Zobellia nedashkovskayae: one gene and its partner. The protein of the gene in region 1 binds, or shares a complex with, the protein of each later gene. Links are inferred from orthologs where the notes say so. Each region holds a gene or a part of one and is shown in the gene's direction. Other genes may lie near its edges. The genes, in order: rpmG and IWB64_RS19250.

Region 1 (6,661 bases):
CTACGGGTACCAATGTTGCCAAAGACCGAATTGTAGAAATATCTGTTTTAAAAGTATATCCTAACGGGAATAAGGAAAGTAAGACTTGGTTGGTAAATCCAGAAGTGGAAATACCGGAAGAGGTAATTGCTATTCACGGTATTTCCAACGAAAAAGTGGCCAACGAGCCAACTTTTAAAGACCTTTCTAGGACTATTTATGCCATGATAAAGGATTGCGATTTGGGCGGATTTAATTCTGACCGTTTTGATATTCCTCTATTGGCTGAAGAAATGTTGCGTGCCGAGCTGGATTTTGATATGAAGAGTATGGTTTCTATAGACGTTCAAACTATATTCCATAAAATGGAAAAACGAACATTGGTAGCGGCATACAAGTTTTATTGCGATAAAGACCTTAACGATGCCCATAGTGCCGAAGCAGATACGCTGGCTACTTATGAGGTGTTGTTGTCTCAATTAGATAGGTACCCAGATTTAGAGAATAATGTTAAAAAATTGGCTGAATTTTCTACTCATCGGCAGTTTGCAGATTTTGCGGGCTTCTTAGGATATGATGAAGATGGTGCTGAGGTTTTTGCATTTGGCAAACATAAAGGCAGAAAAGTATTAGATGTACTAGAGAAAGAACCCGGCTACTTCGGGTGGATTTTAAATGCCGATTTTCCCCTGTATACCAAAAAGGTGTTGACACAAGTTAAATTGAGTCAGCTCAACAACAAGTTAGGTTAGAGAATTTTAAAAAGTTTCAATGAAAATTATCTGTATCGGTAGGAATTATACTGAGCATATAGAAGAGTTGGCTAATGAGAGGCCCGAAGAACCTGTGGTCTTTATCAAACCAGATTCTGCAATTTTGCCCAAAGAGCAGGACTTTTATATCCCTGATTTTTCCAAAGACGTGCACTATGAAGTTGAAGTGCTCGTTAAGATAAAAAAAGTAGGAAAGCATATTAGTGAGAAATTTGCTCACAATTATTACGATGAAATAGGTCTGGGCATAGATTTTACGGCTAGAGACCTGCAATCCAAATTAAAAGAAAAAGGTCTTCCTTGGGAAAAAGCAAAGGGTTTTGACGGTGCAGCGGTCATAGGAGAGTGGCTTCCAAAGACAAGTTTTAAGGATTTAAACAATATAAATTTCTCTTTATTGAAGAATGAAAGAGAAGTGCAAAAGGGGAATACTGGCCTCATGCTCTGGAAGATAGATGAGCTCGTTTCGTATGTTTCTCAATTTTTCATGTTAAAAAAAGGCGATGTAATTTTTACTGGAACACCAGCCGGTGTTGGTAGAATTGAAGCAAATGACTACCTTTCGGGGGTTCTGGAGGGTCGTGAACTTTTCCACTTAAAAGTAAAATAATGATTTACAATCTTGATAAAATCAATGAGATGGCTGAAGGAGATGAAGATTTCATCAACTCTGTTATTTCAGTATTTTTAGAAGAAGTGCCGCAGGATCTTGAGCTTCTTGAAATTGCATTAAATGAGCAAAACCATGACCAGGTTTACAAATTAGCACATAAAATTAAGCCTAATGTTGATCTGTTGGGTATGGAGCAGACTCGTGCTGCAGCCCTACAAATAGAAACTTTAGGGAAGGCAGAAGCCAATATGTCCGAGATACAAGTGGTTTTTCCTCTGTTGAAAAAAGATATACATCAGGTGGTATCTGAGTTGAAAAAAGATTTCAATATCTGATGCTTGCTGAAATTATTACTATTGGCGATGAAATTCTAATTGGTCAGATTGTTGATACCAATTCCGTTTTTATAGCCAAAGAACTTAATAAAATCGGGGTTTCTGTTTATCAGATCACTTCAATTCAAGATGATAAGGAACACATTCTTCAAGCGCTAGAAGACGCTAAAAAGAGAGTTCAGGTGGTTATCATTACCGGAGGTCTTGGTCCGACCAAAGACGATATTACCAAACATACCTTATGTGAGTTTTTTAACGACACCTTGGTAGAAGACGCAGGTGTTCTAGCACATGTGGAAGAGCTTTTTAAAAAGTATATTACCTCTACGCCTATATCTGATATTAATAGAAAACAAGCTTTGGTGCCATCCAAAGCCACAGTTCTAAAGAATGCATTTGGTACTGCGCCTGGCATGTGGATTCAAGAAGATGGCGTAGCCTTTGTTTCGCTGCCCGGAGTTCCTTATGAAATGAAAAATTTGATGACTGATAAGGTCATTCCAAGAATCATTACCGATTTTAATCGCCCTTTTATTCTGCATAGAACTGTTGTTACTTACGGTTTAGGTGAAAGTGCTATTGCTGAAAAAATAGAAGATTGGGAAAACAATTTACCTGCGTTTATCAAATTGGCATATTTGCCAAATCTTGGGAAAGTAAGGTTGCGGTTGAGTGCTAAGGGTCCAAATAAGCAAGAGTTAGAAGATACCATAGAAGCAGAGTTAAAAAAACTATATCCGCTAATTGGCGATATTATTTATGGTACCGAAGACGAGGAGACTTTAGAACAAGTGGTTGCCAAACTATTTACTGAGAAAAGATTTACGCTGTCTACAGCAGAGAGTTTTACGGGAGGTAAAATAGCGGAGCAATTAACTGCCTTGCCAGGAGCGTCAGCTTACTTTAAAGGTAGTGTAGTGAGTTATGCCACTGAGGCCAAGATAAATATTCTAAAGGTTCCTAGTGATGTAATAGAAAAGTATTCAGTAGTGAGCGCGGAAGTAGCTAAGGAAATGGCAGAAAACGTAAGGCATTTGTTCAAAACCCATTATGCAATAGCTACTACAGGAAATGCCGGTCCTACAAAAGGTGACTCGGATGCAGAGATTGGAACGGTCTTCATTGCTATAGCATCTCCTAATGGAGTTTATGCTCAAGAATTCAATATGGGCAACCATAGAGAGCGCATTGTGGAGAAGGCTGTGAACAAGGCTTTAGAGCTATTGCAAAAAGAAATTTCAAAAATCTGAAATATTGTTTTGCGCATCCATAAAAATGACATAAATTTGCACCCTGTTTAAAGAAAAATCAGCGGCATGTCAAAAGTTTGTGAAATTACGGGAAAGAGAGCGATGTTTGGAAACAACGTATCGTTTTCTATAAATAAGACTAAAAGAAGATTCAATGTTAATCTTTCTAAGAAACGTTTTTATATTCCCGAAGAGGACCGTTGGGTAACCTTAAAGGTTTCTGCAAAGGCGTTGAAAATTATCAACAAAAAGGGTATTTCTGCTGTTTTGAAAGACGCGAAGGCAGAAGGATTGGTAAAATAAGCTAGAATACGATGGCAAAGAAAGGAAATAGAATACAAGTAATTTTGGAATGTACCGAGCACAAAGAATCGGGACAACCAGGTACATCAAGGTACATTACTACAAAGAATAAAAAGAACACTCCGGAAAGAATGGAGATTAAAAAGTTCAATCCTATTTTGAAGAGGATGACAATCCATAAGGAGATTAAATAAGTTTTCGTTTTAACGAGAACATAAAAGCATATTAGTCATGGCAAAAAAGACGGTAGCAAGTTTACAGACAAGTTCAAAAAGATTGACAAAAGCCATTAAGATGGTGAAATCAGCAAAAAGTGGATCATATACTTTTGTTGAGTCAGTTATGACCCCAGAATCGGTTAACGATTGGTTGTCTAAAAAGTAAGATACTTTTAAAGTATTATAAAGCCTCTTCGTTAAGAAGGGGCTTTTTTTGTGGGTTCATATCTAGGTTAAGGAAGCACTCATTAGTAGTAGGTCCCTTTCAAGTAATTGTAGTATCATTTAAAGTAAAAACTTCCACCTTACTTTATTATCTTTGAGACTATTAATACAAAGAACACATGAGTTTATTCAAGAATATATTTTCTTCAAAGAAAAAGGAAAGCCTTGATAAGGGCTTAGAGAAAACCAAAACATCCTTTCTCTCTAAGCTTAGTAAAGCTGTTGCGGGTAAGTCTAAAGTAGATGATGATGTATTGGATAATCTGGAGGAAGTTCTTGTTTCTTCAGATGTAGGAGTTACAACTACCTTAAAAATTATAGAGCGTATAGAGGCTCGTGTTTCCAAGGATAAATATATGGGCACGGAGGAGCTCAATACAATTCTTAGGGAAGAAATTTCTGGTCTTCTTTCAGAAACCAATCTTGGAAGCGAAACGGAATTTTCAGTTCCAAAAGACAAGAAGCCTTATGTAATTATGGTAGTTGGTGTTAATGGTGTTGGTAAAACTACAACCATTGGAAAATTGGCCTATCAGTTTAAAAAACAAGGTTTAAAAGTAGTTTTAGGTGCGGCAGATACTTTTCGTGCTGCGGCCATAGACCAATTACAAGTTTGGGCAGATCGAGTTGATGTACCAATCGTAAAACAAAGTATGGGTAGTGATCCAGCTTCAGTTGCTTTTGATACGCTAAGTTCAGCAGTTAAACAAGATGCAGATGTTGTTATCATAGATACTGCAGGTCGTCTTCATAATAAGGTGAATTTAATGAACGAATTGACCAAGGTAAAACGAGTTATGCAAAAAGTGGTAGACCATACGCCTCATGAAGTTATGTTGGTGCTTGATGGTTCTACAGGCCAAAACGCTTTTGAACAAGCCAAGGAATTTACCAAGGCAACAGAAGTTACTTCATTAGCGGTCACTAAATTAGACGGTACAGCAAAAGGAGGAGTTGTTATTGGTATATCTGATCAATTCCAAATTCCTGTGAAGTATATTGGAGTAGGTGAGGGTATTGAAGATTTACAGGTGTTTAATAAGCATGAGTTTGTAGATTCATTTTTTAATGTATAATTATATTTAATTCATAACAGCATTCAATTTTTCCCATAATTCGTTGTCAAAACTAGAAAGTCCTAATTGGGTTTCTCCAGCGGTTTCACCAGATCTAACAATTACCAAGCTTTTACTAGGCACTACATAAATTTTCTGGTCATTTGCGCCTAACGCTGCAAATAAATCAGATGGTGCGTTTGGTATTAAATTTCCTTCTACTACTTCTTGTGAAGTGGTTCCCATATAACTTTGCTTTCCATTAAGCCACCAGAGATAACCATAACTTTTATTTAGTTCTTGGGAAGTAGTGGTCATTTCATTGAAATAGTCTTCACTAAGAATCGTACTATCATCCCAAGTGCCTTTATTTAGTGCAAGTAATCCAAATCTAGCCATACTACGCGTGTTACTATTATAAATGTTTAGCCCTAGTGCTTTCGTCCAATTCCCTTCCATTCCTATTCGGTCCTCAAGTTTAGTTTTTCCATAGCTTTGAAAGCCTACACCTGTAGTCTGGTTAAGAATATCTTGAAGGAGTATAAAAGCGCCTTGGTGGTAGGCCCAACGTGTTCCGGCATCTGCAGTATAGTCTAAGCAATTTGGTGTGGTGCATACCCATGGAATATAATCTCCCACATTATCGGTGAGACCGGTAGTCATACTTAGATGGTGTTGTACCGTAATTAGGTCTTCTTTTTCTGTAGATAGCGAACTCCAGTTCATGCCAAGATAATCAGATGTTTTATCTCCAATATTGAGTAAGCCTTCCTCTTGGGCAATACCGGCAATGGTAGCAGTTAAGCTTTTGGCGGCGGAAAACCAAGTCCATTGTGCATTTGCATTATGGTCATTAAAATACTCTTCTATGACAATGCGCCCATCTACCAAAACCATGAATCCCTTTGTCTTGTTATTTTTTAAATAGGTATACAACGCTTCTATTTCAGTCTCGTTCCAGTTGAGTTCAGCTGGGGTTATCGTTTCCCATTCGGTATCTGCTACCGCGGGATAGTACATGTCTCTTACTTCCGTTTCTATTTCTATTTCGGGTTCTACCTTGTCTTTGGAACAGCTAGCGAGTACTACTAAAATAATGCTCAGTATAGTAGAAGTTGAATATTTCATGACTTTGGTTTTCTTGTTAGACATCAACTTGTTATGGTAGTTTAACGCAATTCAACAAGAAATCGTACCAAAAGGAAGCTGTTCGTTCATCTTGTTGTATTTTTGCGCTCAATTTCTAGTTATGAGAACGAAAACGCAGAAGCAGAATAAAATAAATGTAGTCACTTTGGGATGCTCGAAAAACGTGTATGATTCCGAAATACTCATGGGGCAGTTGCGTGCCAACGACAAAGAAGTAGTGCATGAAGAGGAGGGTAATGTTGTGGTAATCAATACCTGCGGATTTATTGCGAATGCAAAAGAAGAAAGTGTCAATACTATTTTAGAATACGTTCAGAAAAAAGAGGCAGGTATAGTAGATAAGGTATTTGTAACCGGATGTCTTAGTGAACGATACAAGCCCGATTTACAAAAAGAAATTCCGAACGTAGATGAATATTTCGGTACCAGTGAATTGCCTAATTTATTGAAGGCTCTTGGTGCAGATTATAAGCATGAACTAATTGGTGAACGTTTAACGACTACTCCAAAAAATTATGCATATCTTAAGATTGCAGAAGGTTGCGATAGGCCTTGTTCATTCTGTGCTATTCCTATTATGAGGGGTAAGCACCGCAGTACGCCTATTGAAGATTTGGTTACTGAATCCGAAAAATTAGCGGCAAAAGGTGTAAAAGAACTTATTCTTATTGCTCAAGATTTAACGTATTACGGTCTTGATATATACAAGAAGAGAAACTTAGCTGAACTGTTACAAGCTTTGGTAAAAGTAGAAGGTATTG
Region 2 (6,382 bases), 1.9 Mb from region 1 along the record:
AAGACCTGTAATAATTTTCCAAGAATCATCAGTACTGCCATCATCTATAAAAAGAATTTCATACGTAAAGTGGTTGGAACGTAGTACGGTTACAATCCAATCATGAAGCTCTTTTAAAGATTCTTCTTCGTTAAGTAAGGGTATAATTATGGACAGATCCATTCACAGTTTCTATAAGTCTGACCAAAAATACAATTTTGATACTGAAGTCATTTAAACTTTTCGGCTATAACGCTTCTTTCTTGTTGGGGACTTAATTCTTATTATTACTATTTGTGTTGTACGAATAAGTTAAGATATTGATAATTATCAAATTAAGAGCCTTAACCGAAAATAAATAATAAATATCCCAAAAAAGATCTCTAATAGGCAGGCTTTTCTTTTTTTAGAATTAGACCGGTAATAACACCTACAACTAGACCAATAAGAATGTTCATGATTAAAATTATTGGATAAGACATCCAAGAGAAAGACTTCTGCATTTCAATACCTTTATCTATCTCTTCTTCGGTTAGTTTAGGGTTGTCCACTAAGGCTTCCTGTTTTGCAATCTCATACATTTTGTCCATATATTCAGGTTCTACGTAACTAGAAAAGACATAAAAATAAAGTATACCTAAAATACCTGCTATAAGAGCAACACCTGCACCAACTTTTAAGGCCTCGGAAATCGTAAGATAATTTAGATTGCTTTTTTTAAATTGATAGATACCTAATACTATACCAACAATTAGAATTAATGTTTGCGTGCCTTGAACTGCAAGACCGCGTTCATAGTGCATGTCCATAGTATAAAGCATTATGCCAAATGCAATACCAATACCACCTACAAGCAGGCCGTAATTAAAAGCAAACTTTCCTGTTTCAGCTTTACTTTCTTCCATTTTATTGTTCTTTTTGGTTGTTTTCAAAGTTAGTGGTTGTTTTTGTTTCTTTGTTACAGAAGAAAATATCTTTTTTTTGTTTCTTTTTTTAGAATATAGATTGTGGGTTAAATAAAATTAATTAAATTTGCAGCCTTAAAATGAGTGCCTGTTGGAATGGGTGCGTAAAATTTTATTTATAATGAAGAAAGATATACACCCAGAAAATTATAGATTAGTAGCTTTTAAAGACATGTCTAACGACGAGGTTTTTTTAACTAAATCTACAGCAGTTACCAAAGAAACTTTAGAAGTTGATGGTGTTGAATACCCAGTTGTAAAATTGGAAATTTCAAGAACATCTCACCCTTTTTATACTGGTAAAGCTAAACTTCTGGATACTGCAGGACGTATTGACAAGTTCAAGAACAAATACGACAAGTTTAAGAAAAAACCAGCAGCTCCAGCACCGGCAGCTACTGAAGATAAAGCTGATACAGAAGAAAAATAATTTCTTTTACAAGATATTTACAAAGCCTCCACAATTGTCGGAGGCTTTTTTAGTTTATAACATGGCCAATATTTGCACTATTGACCGGACGGATTAGAAAAGCAGAATACCTATTTTAGTAAAAAAATAACCAGCCATGAACTATATTCTTTTTGACGGTACGGTAAGAGACAACTTGTTACCCTTTACTTTTACAAGGCCAGTTGCCGATATACGAGTAGGTATATTGACCATTAGAGAGAAATGGGAAAAGTATTTGGGAAATACCACAACAACCATTACCGAAGAATATCTATCTGAGAAATTTCCAATGGTTGAGATGGAGGAAAATGTGCTGATCAATGCCTCTTTTTTACCGAATCAAAAATTGATAGATTTAGTTCAGGACTTAAAAGAAAACGAGGCTATTTTTCAAGGTGATGAAGTCATCGCTTTTTTTACCAATGAAAGTCAAGAAGAAGTAGACTTTGATACGTATAAGCAAATTGAATTTGAAGAAGATTTAATCCAAATAGTTAACACCTGGGATATTTTCTCTAAAAATGGGGAGGCATTACAAGCCGATTTCGATTTTATAACCGAGGGAAGAAAAAGCCAGCCTATACCTAAAAGCAACACTTTAATTCATCCTGAGCGAATTTTCATGGAAGAAGGTGCACAGGTAGAACATAGTATTTTAAATGCAACAGATGGCCCTATTTATTTAGGTAAAAATTCAGAAGTTTGGGAAGGTAATCTTATCCGTGGTGCATTTGCACTTTGTGATAATGCTGTTGTTAAAATGGGAGCTAAAATTTATGGGGCTACTACTATAGGACCTTACGGAAAGGTATGTGGTGAGATTAGTAACTCCGTAATTTTCGGGTACTCTAGTAAGGGGCATGAAGGTTATTTAGGTAATGCTGTTTTAGGGGAGTGGTGTAATATTGGCGCAGATTCTAATAACTCCAACCTAAAGAATAATTATGCAAAAGTCCGTTTATGGAATTACGCTACAGAGAGTTTTGAACAGACCGGCTTGCAGTTTTGTGGGCTTATGATGGGAGACCATAGTAAAACTGCTATTAATACCATGTTTAATACAGGAACGGTAATTGGGGTAAACTGCAATATTTATGTTCCCGGTTTTCCACGTAATTTTGTTCCTAGTTTTAGTTGGGGTGGAGCCTCTGGATTTTCTACATATAGTACATCTAAAGCTTTTGAGGCAGCTAAAGTAATGATGGCTAGAAGAAATGTAGAGTTTGATGATAAGGAGGCCCGTATTTTAGAACACGTTTTTGAGTTAACTAAAAAGTGGCGGAACTACTAAGTTTATTAAAGCTATAATTTACTCTTGGATGCTGCTAGCCTCTTTAGAATCGCTACAATTTCTTTAGCGTTCTCCGGGTTCAGGGCTTCTATTTCAATTTTGTTCTCATAGTTTTGTACTTGCCCATCTTTATAGACTTTTACCAATTTTTGTTCCGATTTGACTCCAATTTCCGCCCAGACCCTTTTTCCTGATACAATAACTTTACTGCTTTTTTGGCTCAGGTCCTTCGCGCTAAATTCATAAACATATTCAGTAGTTTTTTTATCACTTGATTCGGTTTGTGTGAATTTGAACGTACTAGTTTCTGTTTCCAATAGTTCAATTTCCTGTTCGTATCTAAGGTTATCTGCCTGAACAGGTTTTATTTCGCTACTGAGCTGGGATAAGGCATCTTCTAAACCTATTTCAAAAGATTCATTAGTTTCTGTTATTTGATCTTTAAAATGTACAACTAAAAACTGTAACGCTTCTTTGCTAACATATGCTTCATCATATGAATTAAAATATAGTAGAATTTCTTTTTCATAATTCTCAGTTTCTCCATTAAAGGAATGACCTATATATTTTTCTTCTTTATTTGTATTCAGGACAAGGTAAAACCTTGTTTTTTTATCGTTGAAGCTAATTTTGTTTTGGTTAATATCCGTTAAGTTAAAAGAGTAGAGGTGTTCTTCGTTTTTATCGGAGATTGTTTCTTTAAGTGAAAACGTGGCCATATAATCTTCTAACGTCAGCTTTTGCGCCGTTGTTCGTCCATCTGATTGAATGTCGTCAATATGGTTGTTCAAATAATCTAAGGCGCTATTAACCGTGTTAAAATCTGGTTTAGACGTATCAAATTCTGTTGTTGCTAGTGGAATTATTTCTTTTAGAACTTTATAAATGTTTTTGCCGTTAGCCAACGAATTGGCATAGAAAAAAACCTTATCCGTATAGCCCTTTAATACTTCATCACTATAGAATGTTATACCTGAAACACCTTTTGCTGAACCTACTTCAATCAGAAATTCATCACCAGAAATCTTGTAATTTACTGAATTTGGGTTGAGCAATGATAGGTTGAATTCAAAACGCTCATTCTTTGAATCTACCGTTTGGTTTAGCACTACAACTCCGGATTTTTCCAAATCTTTGCTTAATTGTTGTGTTATTTGGTGTTTTGGTAAATCTACATTACCGATGTTTTTTTCCAACCATTGTAAGTGGTCTTTATAAGAATCTAAAACCAATAAATTTTTATTAACTTCAATAGCTTCGGGTATACTATTTTCAATAGCGGATTCTAGGTCACGACCATTATCTGCATTTAGGCCATACATGGTAAAGCTAGTGATGTAAGCTATTTTTCCGCCTTCATCAGAAAGTTTTTTTATTAGTTTTTGTTTCCCTTTAACAGCCAATTCAACAAGAATAACATCTTTTTTTGTAAAGTATCTTACGGAATTTTTATCGATATCTGCAAGAGCAAAAGAATAAGTGGTAGACTCTTCATTTCCTTTACTATTTATTTCGGAAATAGTATAATCATAGTAACCGGGTGATACCGTTTTAAACTCTTGGTCAAAAGTTAATTTATTTGCTTCTACCGAGCTTAATAGCTCTTGAATAGTTGTTACTTTTTGATCTAGACCAGTTTCTTGGGCGAGTGTTGCCTTAAAGGAGAAAATTAGAAAAATAAGGATGATGCGCAAGTAATAAGAAGAAAGACGGTTAGAAATATAAATCACAGTAATTGGTTTCTAGTGTTAATAGTGAAATCGCTTATAAAGAGCTTATGAGCAAGTGTTTTATTTTCGCCCAAATATAGAATATTAGATTAAGAGCATTAGGCAAAGACATGTTTTTTAATGGGTTAATAAATTGATACCGTTCATATTTGCAATGAGCTTGTTACAAGTTTGTATATTTGCATTCTCGTAAAAAAAATGGGGTAAATTGAATAAGAAAGCGCAAAGAGATCAGAACATGAAAAAGAAAGTTGCCTTCTATACACTGGGTTGTAAACTCAATTTTTCTGAAACTTCTACCATTGCAAGAGGTTTTCAAGAAGATGGTTTTGACCGGGTAGATTTTTCGGAACATGCAGATATGTATGTTATTAATACGTGTTCGGTAACAGAAAATGCAGATAAGAGATTTAAAACGATAGTAAAACAGGCTCAGAAAATAAATCCTGAAGCTTTTGTGGCCGCAATTGGCTGCTATGCACAATTAAAGCCAGAAGAATTGGCTGCCGTAGATGGGGTGGATTTGGTTTTAGGTGCTACAGAGAAATTTAAGATCGGAGATTATATAAACGACCTTACTAAAAACGATTTTGGTGAAGTGCATTCCTGTGAGATAGAAGAAGCAGATTTTTACGTGGGTAGCTACGCCATAGGAGACCGTACACGCGCTTTTCTTAAGGTTCAAGACGGATGTGATTATAAGTGTACGTACTGCACCATTCCTTTGGCCAGAGGTATTTCACGGAGTGATACATTGCAGAATGTATTAAATAATGCTTCTGAAATATCTGCAAAGGGTATTAAAGAGATTGTATTGACCGGTGTGAATATAGGCGACTATGGAAAGGGTGAATTTGGAAATAAGACACATGAACATACATTTCTAGACTTGGTAAAGGCTCTAGATAGGGTAGAGGGTATCCACCGTTTACGCATATCATCCATAGAGCCAAATCTCTTGAAGAATGAAACCATAGATTTTGTTTCTCAGAGTAGTTCATTCGTACCGCATTTTCACATTCCACTACAGAGTGGTAGTGATGAAATTTTAAAATTGATGCGCCGGAGATATATGAGCGCTTTGTATACAGATAGAGTCAATAAAATTAAAGAAACCATGCCTCATGCCTGTATAGGCGTTGATGTTATTGTTGGTTTTCCAGGAGAAACGGATGAGCACTTTTTAGAAACCTATCATTTTCTTAATGAACTAGATATCTCCTATTTGCATGTTTTTACGTATTCGGAGCGAGATAATACGGCTGCAGCAGAAATGGATGGTGTGGTGTCTAAGCAAGTAAGAAGTAAACGCAGTAAGATGCTTCGCGGGCTTTCTGTTAAAAAACGACGTGCTTTTTACGAAAGTCAATTAGCCAAAACCCACCAAGTGCTCTTTGAGGGCGAGAACAAAGAAGGTTATATTCACGGGTTTACCAGTAATTATGTAAAAGTAAAGTCACCATGGAACCCAGAATTGGTCAATACCTTACATAATGTATCTCTTACGGAAATAGATGAGGACGGCCTTGTTCGTTTTGATTTCGAAAAAAGCACCACCAAGGTTTAGGACAAAAAAAATCCCGCTAGTTGCGGGATTCATCTTCAAAAAAAACTTTGAAATACTTTAGATTCTTATGCCTACGGGCAACATTTCTTTGTATTGTCTGTTTTTACGTAAAAAACCGGCAATTTGTGGACTCGTAGGGACTACTCTAAGATTCTGCTCCTGAATGCGGTGAAGAACCGACTTAATAAAATCTTCTTTGAAACCCTCTCTTGTGATTTCCTCAGGCACTACTAATTTTGTTAGAAATACTTTACGTTCTTGCGAAGAATACTCGATTTTGGCTAAGATGCCTTCAACCGTAGTTTCGAATTGACGCAAGAAAGTGTTGTCAATAATTTCTACTTCATTCATATAGTTTGATTTTAGATGACGGCAAGAGGTAAGAAAATCACGGTGTTC

The links.
Region 2: rpmG (region 1) and IWB64_RS19250 share a complex: the UniProt entries of both Bacillus subtilis proteins name them as parts of the 50S ribosomal subunit. The link is inferred for Zobellia nedashkovskayae from one-to-one orthologs.

Annotation. Positions count from the first base shown.
Region 1 is NZ_JADDXR010000002.1:2,711,264-2,717,924, forward strand. The notes cover bases 1,858-4,855. They hold rpmG (50S ribosomal protein L33), read left to right. Parts: upstream 1,858-3,264; coding sequence 3,265-3,447; downstream 3,448-4,855. Other genes in these bases: IWB64_RS11300 (competence/damage-inducible protein A), read left to right, coding at 1,858-2,950; rpmB (50S ribosomal protein L28), read left to right, coding at 3,017-3,253; IWB64_RS11315 (DUF4295 domain-containing protein), read left to right, coding at 3,485-3,637; ftsY (signal recognition particle-docking protein FtsY), read left to right, coding at 3,816-4,772; IWB64_RS11325 (serine hydrolase domain-containing protein), read right to left, coding at 4,779-4,855. In the rest of the region: IWB64_RS11285 (3'-5' exonuclease), read left to right, coding at 1-731; IWB64_RS11290 (fumarylacetoacetate hydrolase family protein), read left to right, coding at 751-1,362; IWB64_RS11295 (Hpt domain-containing protein), read left to right, coding at 1,362-1,700; more of IWB64_RS11300, read left to right, coding at 1,700-1,857; more of IWB64_RS11325, read right to left, coding at 4,856-5,879; 30S ribosomal protein S12 methylthiotransferase RimO, read left to right, coding at 6,001-6,661.
Region 2 is NZ_JADDXR010000002.1:4,656,924-4,663,305, reverse strand. Bases 1-2,719 are described here. They hold IWB64_RS19250 (type B 50S ribosomal protein L31), read left to right. Parts: upstream 1-1,065; coding sequence 1,066-1,374; downstream 1,375-2,719. Other genes in these bases: IWB64_RS19240 (hypothetical protein), read right to left, coding at 2,698-2,719; IWB64_RS19245 (GlmU family protein), read left to right, coding at 1,511-2,686; IWB64_RS19255 (DUF4199 domain-containing protein), read right to left, coding at 363-884; IWB64_RS19260 (glycosyltransferase family 2 protein), read right to left, coding at 1-162. In the rest of the region: more of IWB64_RS19240, read right to left, coding at 2,720-4,416; tRNA (N(6)-L-threonylcarbamoyladenosine(37)-C(2))-methylthiotransferase MtaB, read left to right, coding at 4,655-5,983; IWB64_RS19230 (GNAT family N-acetyltransferase), read right to left, coding at 6,041-6,334. UniProt on the Bacillus subtilis protein: While neither of the L31 paralogs is essential, this protein does not seem to function as the main L31 protein.